Linked DNA regions of Ancylobacter polymorphus. Each later gene encodes a partner of the first gene's protein in a complex. Links are inferred from orthologs where the notes say so. Each region holds a gene or a part of one and is shown on either strand. Other genes may lie near its edges.

Region 1 (3,729 bases):
ACCTGGCCGATGCCGAGGCCGGTGACGAACAGGCTGCGCGCGCCGGGCGGGCGATGCTCGCTGAGCGGCGGGGCGAGGGCATTGCCGCTCACGACGCCGCCGACGGTTCGGCCGGAGTCGCGGCACAGGCCGCATCGGCGCAGCATTCATCGGCGAGATAGCCAATCAGCGCATCCATGGCGGGGTAATGCGCCCGGCAGATGAGGGTCGTCGCCTGCCGCTCCTGCGTCACCAGCCCCGTCTCAATGAGCCGCTTGAGATGATGCGAGAGCGTCGAGGCGGCGATGCCGATCCGCTCCTGCAGGCCGCCGACCGGCAGGCCGGCATGACCCGCCCGCACCAGCGTGCGGTAGATCTGCAGCCGGGTCGGATTGCCCAGGGACTCGAGCTGGCATGCGGCTTGTTCGAGATTCATGGAAATAAGTTAGGCGACGCCGCCAGCGGCGGTCAAGCGCTGTTTCGACAAGTATCGAAATATAAGCCGGCGCCCTTCAGACGCCGGGCGCTGTGCGTGGAAACCAGCTTTTGCCGAGCCGCAGCGCGACATGCACCAGGAGGATCAGCACCGGCACCTCGACCAGCGGGCCGATGACGGCGGCGAAGGCCACCGGCGAGGCGAGGCCGAAGGCGGCGATGGCGACCGCGATGGCGAGCTCGAAATTATTGCCGGCGGCGGTGAAGGCAATCGCCGTGGTGCGGGGATAATCCGCCTCGATCAGCTTGCCCATGGCGAAGCTGATGAGGAACTGGACGACGAAATAGAGCGTCAGCGGAATGGCGATGATCACCGCGTCCATCGGCAGGCGCACGAGATCGCCGCCCTTGAGGCTGAACATGGCGACGATGGTGAACAGCAGCGCGCCCAGCGTGATCGGGCTGATCTTCGGCAGGAACACATGGGCGTACCAGTCCGGGCCCTTGCGGGCGATCAGAACGCGGCGGGTGAGAAAGCCGGCCAGGAACGGGATGCCGAGATAGATCAGCACCGCCTCGGTGATGGTCCAGAAGCTGACATCGACCACGCTGCCCTCCAGCCCGAACAGAGGCGGCAGCACGGCGAGGAACAGCCAGGCATAGGTGGAGAAGAACAGGATCTGGAAGATCGAATTGAACGCCACCAGCCCGGCGACATACTGGTTGTCGCCGCAGGCGAGTTGGTTCCACACCAGCACCATGGCGATGCAGCGCGCGAGGCCGATGAGGATCAGCCCGGTCATATATTCCGGGTAGTCGCGCAGGAAGATCACCGCCAGCGCGAACATCAGCGCCGGGCCGATCAACCAGTTCTGCACCAGCGACAGCGCCAGCACCCGCTTGTCGGCAAAGACAAGATGCAGCTCCTCATAGCGCACCTTGGCGAGCGGCGGGTACATCATCAGGATCAGCCCGATGGCGATCGGAATGTTGGTGGAACCGACCGAGAGCCTGTTCAGCGCCTCCGGCAGGCCGGTGAACAAAGTGCCGAGGACGACGCCGAGCGCCATCGCCGCGAAGATCCACACGGTGAGGTAGCGGTCGAGAAAGGACAGCCGCGCGGCGGGCCGGGGTGTCAGCGCCAGGGTCTCAGACATGGGGTTTCCGGTTCTCGTTCAGAGCGTTTTCGAGCGAAGTGGATACCGGTTCGCGTCAAGAAAACGCGTGGATTCAATAGCCTAGAGCACTTCCCCGATACATTGAATCGGGGAAGTGCTCTAGGCGGCGCGGTGGCCGTTGATGTCGATGACGCGTTCGCCGTCTTCCTTGCGGAATTCGCCGCGCTGGGGAGCGTCGAGCAGGTCGAGCACCGCCTCGGAGGGCCGGCACAGCTTGACGCCGCGCGGGGTGACGACGATGGGGCGGTTGATGAGGATCGGGTGCGCCATCATCGCGTCGAGCAGCGCATCGTCGCCGAGCGCGGGGTCGCCGAGGCCAAGCTCGGCATAGGGCGTGCCCTTCTCGCGCAGCAGATCGCGCACGGTGATCCCCATGCGGGCGATCAGCGAAACCAGTTCCTCGCGGCTCGGCGGGGTCTTGAGATATTCGATGACCATCGGCTCAAGGCCGGCATTGCGGATCAGCCCCAGCACATTGCGCGAGGTGCCGCAGGCGGGGTTGTGGTAGATGGTGATGTCGCTCATGGCCTTCTCCTCACGCCACATCGCGCCGGGGCTGGGTCGCCCCCTCGCTGCGGCCGATCTCGTGCAGCTTCGCCCCGAGCGTCATCGTGTCGAGGCTGCGGATCGGCAGGGCGGCGAAGGTGGCGATGCGGTTCTTGAGATAGCGGAAGGTCCGGGCGAAGGCGGCTTCCTTCTCGATCTCGGTGCCCTCGACGGCGGCGGGGTCCTCGATGCCCCAATGGGCGGTCATCGGCTGGCCCGGCCAGACCGGGCAGGTTTCGCCCGCCGCGCCGTCGCAGACGGTGAAAACGAAATCCATCACCGGCGCGTCGGGCGCGGCGAACTCGCCCCAGCTCTTGGAGCGCAGGCCGTCCGTGGGGTAGTCGAGGCTGCGCAGCGTCGCGATGGCCAGCGGGTTCACCTCTCCCTTGGGCTGGCTGCCGGCGGAGAAGGCGCGGAAGCGCCCGTGTCCGTCCTTGGCGAGGATGGATTCCGCCAGAATGGAGCGGGCGGAATTGCCGGTGCAGAGAAACAGCACGTTGTAGATGTGGCCGACCTCACGGCCGGACGGCGTCGTTTCAGACATGGCGCGCCTCCTTGGCGGCAGGTGTGTCTGTGTTCTGCCCCGCGGCGGGACAGCAGGGCTGGAGATCGGCGATCAGCGGGGCGCAGATATCGGGCTTGCCGCCGCAGCAATCCTTGAGAATGAAGGAAGCGAGCTCGCGCACCGCGTCGAGCCGGGCGCGGTAGAGGATGAGCCGGCTCTGCCGCTCGGCCTCGATCAGCCCCGCCCGGGCGAGAATGCCGAGATGGGTGGAGAGCGTGTTGTGCGGCACGTCGAGCCGGCGCGCCACCTCGCCCGCCGGCATGCCCTCGGGCTCATGAGCGACGAGCAGGCGGAACACGTCCAGCCGGGTGGACTGGGCGAGCGCGGCGAAGGCGGCAAGGGCATTATCCGTGTCCATATGTCGACGATAACCGACATATGGAACAGAGACAAGCCCCCCTCTTCGCGAAGCGGAGCCCGGCGCCGCGTCTCCCTTGAGATGCGAACCGTCGCGACGCGGAGATCAAAGGCGGGTAAGCTCGCCTGCAAAACGAGGGATGGGAGGAATGTCCATGCGACCGGCGATGCTTGGCCTTGCGCTCAATGTACTGGCCGCCTGTGCGGTTCTCGGCTTTGCGGCGCCAGCGGGCGCAACGAACTATCTTTGCAACCAGGCCTTCGCCCTCTGCACCTCGGCGCCCTGTATTCCCCAGCCGGGCAACCCGGACGTGTCGATCTGCGTCTGCGAGATGCAGGAGGGACCGAACCTCGCCACCGTTCCCTGCGACACGGTGCGGCCGAGCACGGACGCCAACGGGGTGCGCACCGTCTATTCGCAGTTCGCCCTCACCCAGTTCCAGCAGGGCAAGCAAGGGCTGCGCTGCCCGAGCGGCACGCCCTGGTCGCAATGCCTCAATAAGATCTGCACCGTCGACCCCGCCAATCCGGACAAGGCGATCTGCGCCTGTGACATCGTGCGCACGGGTGAGTGGCAGACCGCAGGCGGCGACTGCCAGGCCGCGACCTGCGGCACGGCCTATTGGTCGGGCGCGCTGCTGGCTGATTCCAGGAACAATGCCGACTTCA
Region 2 (3,394 bases), 2.2 Mb from region 1 along the record:
GCTGGCACGGTCCTATGAGAGCCTGGAGGCGCCCTCGCTCGCGGGGTTCCTGGCCTTTCTGCGGCGCGGCGGCGCCGAGGCCAAGCGCGACATGGAAGCCGGGCGCGACGAGGTGCGGGTGATGACCGTGCACGGCGCCAAGGGGCTGGAGGCGCCCTATGTCATTCTCGCCGACACCACCTCCGGGCCGATGACCCGCCGCAGCGCCGGGCTGCTGCGCGTGGAACTGCCCGATGGCCGCCGTGTGGCGCTGCACGCTCCGGCCAAGAAGGGCGACACATCAGCCATGGCGAGCGCCCGCCAGCGCGGCGACGACGCCCAGCAGGACGAATATCGCCGCCTGCTCTATGTCGCGCTGACCCGCGCCGAGACGGCGCTGGTTCTGTGCGGGGCGGATGGCGCGCGTCAGCGCCCGGCCGATTGCTGGTACGATCTCGTGCGCTCCGCGCTGGAGCCGGAGGCTCTGGAAGTCCCGGCGAGCGGCTTTGCCGGCACGGTGCTGCGCTGGCGCGCCGGTGCGGCGGACGCGCCGCTGCCGCCGCTGCCTGTCCCCCCGCCGCCCGCCGGTGCCGCCGAGGAGCGCGCCCTGGCGCAGGCGCTGGCCCGGCCGGTGCGCGAGACGCTGGCACCGGCGAGCCTTCGCCCCTCCGGCGCCGATGTCTTTGGCCCCGCGCCCACCGGCGATGCCGCCCGCGCGCTGGAACGCGGCGATCTGCTGCACCGGCTGATGGCGGCGCTGGCGCCGCTGCCCGAAGCTGGGCGGCCCGAGCCCGGCCGCCGCCTGCTGGCGTCGAGCACCGACTGGTCGGAGGCCGCGCGCGAGGAACTGCTTGCCGAGGCGCTGGCGACGCTGGCTCTGCCGGAACTCAGCCCCCTGTTCGCGCCCGGCAGCCTCGGCGAGGTTCCGCTGGCCGGCGAACTGGAGGACGGCACCCCGGTTTCCGGCCGCATCGACCGGCTGAGCGTCAGCGACGGCGCGGTGCTGATCGCCGACTTCAAGACCGACCGGCATGTGCCGCGCGTCGCATCAGCCATGCCGCCCGCGCATATCCGCCAGGTCGCGCTCTATGCGCGGCTCATCGCCAAGCTATTCCCAGGCAAGCCTGTGCGGGCATTGCTGGTCTATACCGCCGGCCCTCTCGTGCATGCGCTCGACGGCGCGGCGCTGGAGCGGGCGGTGGAAAGAGTCACGTTGGGGTGACGCTGCCTTGACGCATGGGGGGGCGGCTACCTACCTTCCCGTCAACTTTGTGGAAATCCACGATTCTAGAAAGGTGTCCAAATGGGCGTCGAAAAAGTATCGGACCAGAATTTCGAGTCCGAGGTGCTGAACTCCTCTTCCCCCGTCATCGTCGACTTCTGGGCGGAATGGTGCGGCCCGTGCCGCATGGTGGCCCCGGTGCTCGACGAGATGGCGAGCGAGCTCGGCGACAAGGTGAAGATCGTCAAGCTGAACGTCGACGAGAACCCGGCGACGGCGTCGAAGTACGGCATCATGTCGATCCCGACCCTGCTGCTGTTCAAGGACGGCCAGCTGGCCTCGCGCCAGGTCGGCGCGGCGCCGAAGGCGAAGATGCTGAGCTGGGTCGGCGGCGCGCTCTGATCGCCTGACCGTCTCCGCTTCGATCAAACCCCGGCCGGTTCTCCGCGCCGGGGTTTTTCGTTCCGACCGACGCGCCGGCCGATTCCCCGCAGGCGATGCTCCGGCGCGGGCGGTCCCGTCGCATTCCCCTTGTGGAGACTTCCATGCCGCTTTCCATGTATGACGCCTCCGTCCCCGTGTTCCAGCGCGCGCTGGGCAATCTCGATGCGCTGCTGCGCAAGGGCGAGGAACATGCCGCCGCCGCTGGCCTCGATCTCGCGGAACTCGCCGCCGCACGGCTCGCGCCGGACATGTTTCCGCTGACCGGGCAGGTCCAGAGCGCGTGCGATTCCGCCAAGTTCGCCGCCGCGCGCCTGACCGGCACCACGGCGCCGAGCTTCCCCGACACCGAGACGACCTTCGCGGAACTGCACCAGCGCATCGCCGCCACGCTGGACTATCTCGCCAGCGTCGATCCGGCCGGCTTCGCGGGCAGCGAGACGCGGGAGATCGTGCAGAAGTCGCGGCGCGGCGAAAGGCAGTTCGTCGGGACGAGCTATCTGCTCACCTTCGCGCTGCCGAACTTCTTCTTCCACGTCACCACCGCCTACGACATTCTGCGCCACAAGGGCGTGCCGGTCGGCAAGATGGACTATCTCGGAGCGTTCTGAGCCTCCGGCGCGGCGAGTGCGGGCGGGGGGAAGGCCAGCGTCTCGCGCGTATAGCTCTCCACCAGCGCGCTGAACGGCGTGCCGTCGGGCAGGGTCAGTACGGCGCGGTGTTCCAGCACGAAGGGCGGGATGGCGAGGGCGCCGGCCGCAGGCGGCAGTGGCGCGCCCATCGCCCAGCCCTCGGGCAGCGGCTGCCACAGCAGCCGGGCGCCGAGCGTGGTGCGGCGGAAGTCGAGCGGCTTCACAACCCGGCCAAAGGACGTGTCAGTGGTCTCCAGCGCCGCGTTCATCGCCGGCGTCAGAAGCGCCGGCAGATACCAGTTGTCGGCTTCGGACAATACCTTGTCGCCGCAGGTGAGCCGGACCCTGCGGTAATTCACCGGCGCGTCCGCGTGGACTTTGAGCAGGGCGCGAATCTCCGGCCCCGCCGGCTTGTCCTGCCCGCGCACGCGGTCGGCGACGATGGTGGGAGCCTCCGCCAGCCGATGCGCGGCGCACCAGCGGTCCAGCGTCAGCGTGGCGCTGGGATTGGACAGCAGCTCGGCGTTCAGCGTTTGCAGCAGCGCCAGCGCCGCCAGCCGGTGCATGGCATCATCCGGCCAGATGGGCGGCTCGGCGGCGCGGGCCGGCATGCCGAGGGTGAGGCAGAGCAGTCCGAGCGCCGCGACGTGGCGTCCGGCTTTCATCCATGCGTCCCGCATCCGTCCCTCCCGCGCCGGCGCCCGTGGCGATGGGGGAGGGAATGGCTTAAACCGCGCCTTCTGTCGAGACGGGCGCTCCCCTCCGTAATCCCCCCGCTTGCCGGCGCCTGCCGGCCGGGCCGATAGTTCGGCCGCACGGTCGCGGGGGCCGGGAGGCGCGCAGCCCGAGGGATTGAGGCCGGCCATGGATGAGATGGACATCTTCCGACGCCTGGCGCTGGCGATCGCCATCGGCGCGCTGGTGGGGGTGGAGCGCCACTGGCGCGAGCGCGACGAGGATGAGGGCGCCCGCACCGCCGGCATCCGCACCTTCACGCTCATCGGCATGCTGGGCGGCGTCGCCGGCCTGCTGGAACGGCTGCTCGCCCCCGCCGGGGCGAAGTCGGGCGCGGTGCTGGTCGGCTTCCTCGTCACGCTCACCGCCGTCATCGCCCTGTTCC

What was found. The genes of interacting proteins can lie anywhere in the genome.
Region 2: the proteins of K9D25_RS01110 (region 1) and trxA are in contact, whole or in part, in an NMR structure (PDB 2IPA), measured with the Bacillus subtilis proteins. The link is inferred for Ancylobacter polymorphus from one-to-one orthologs.

What each region holds. Positions count from the first base shown.
Region 1 is NZ_CP083239.1:251,400-255,128, forward strand. The notes cover bases 906-3,729. They hold K9D25_RS01110 (arsenate reductase ArsC), read right to left. Parts: upstream 2,683-3,729; coding sequence 2,128-2,682; downstream 906-2,127. Other genes in these bases: arsB (ACR3 family arsenite efflux transporter), read right to left, coding at 906-1,571; arsC (arsenate reductase (glutaredoxin)), read right to left, coding at 1,692-2,117; K9D25_RS01115 (ArsR/SmtB family transcription factor), read right to left, coding at 2,675-3,061; K9D25_RS01120 (hypothetical protein), read left to right, coding at 3,210-3,729. In the rest of the region: K9D25_RS01090 (MFS transporter), read right to left, coding at 1-92; K9D25_RS01095 (ArsR/SmtB family transcription factor), read right to left, coding at 89-415; more of arsB, read right to left, coding at 492-905. UniProt on the Bacillus subtilis protein: Catalyzes the reduction of arsenate [As(V)] to arsenite [As(III)]. In vitro, can dephosphorylate para-nitrophenyl phosphate (pNPP).
Region 2 is NZ_CP083239.1:2,434,579-2,437,972, forward strand. Bases 1-2,942 are described here. They hold trxA (thioredoxin), read left to right. Parts: upstream 1-1,282; coding sequence 1,283-1,603; downstream 1,604-2,942. Other genes in these bases: addA (double-strand break repair helicase AddA), read left to right, coding at 1-1,201; K9D25_RS11500 (DUF1993 domain-containing protein), read left to right, coding at 1,747-2,253; K9D25_RS11505 (hypothetical protein), read right to left, coding at 2,235-2,939. Also shown: K9D25_RS11510 (MgtC/SapB family protein), read left to right, coding at 3,139-3,394. UniProt on the Bacillus subtilis protein: Participates in various redox reactions through the reversible oxidation of its active center dithiol to a disulfide and catalyzes dithiol-disulfide exchange reactions.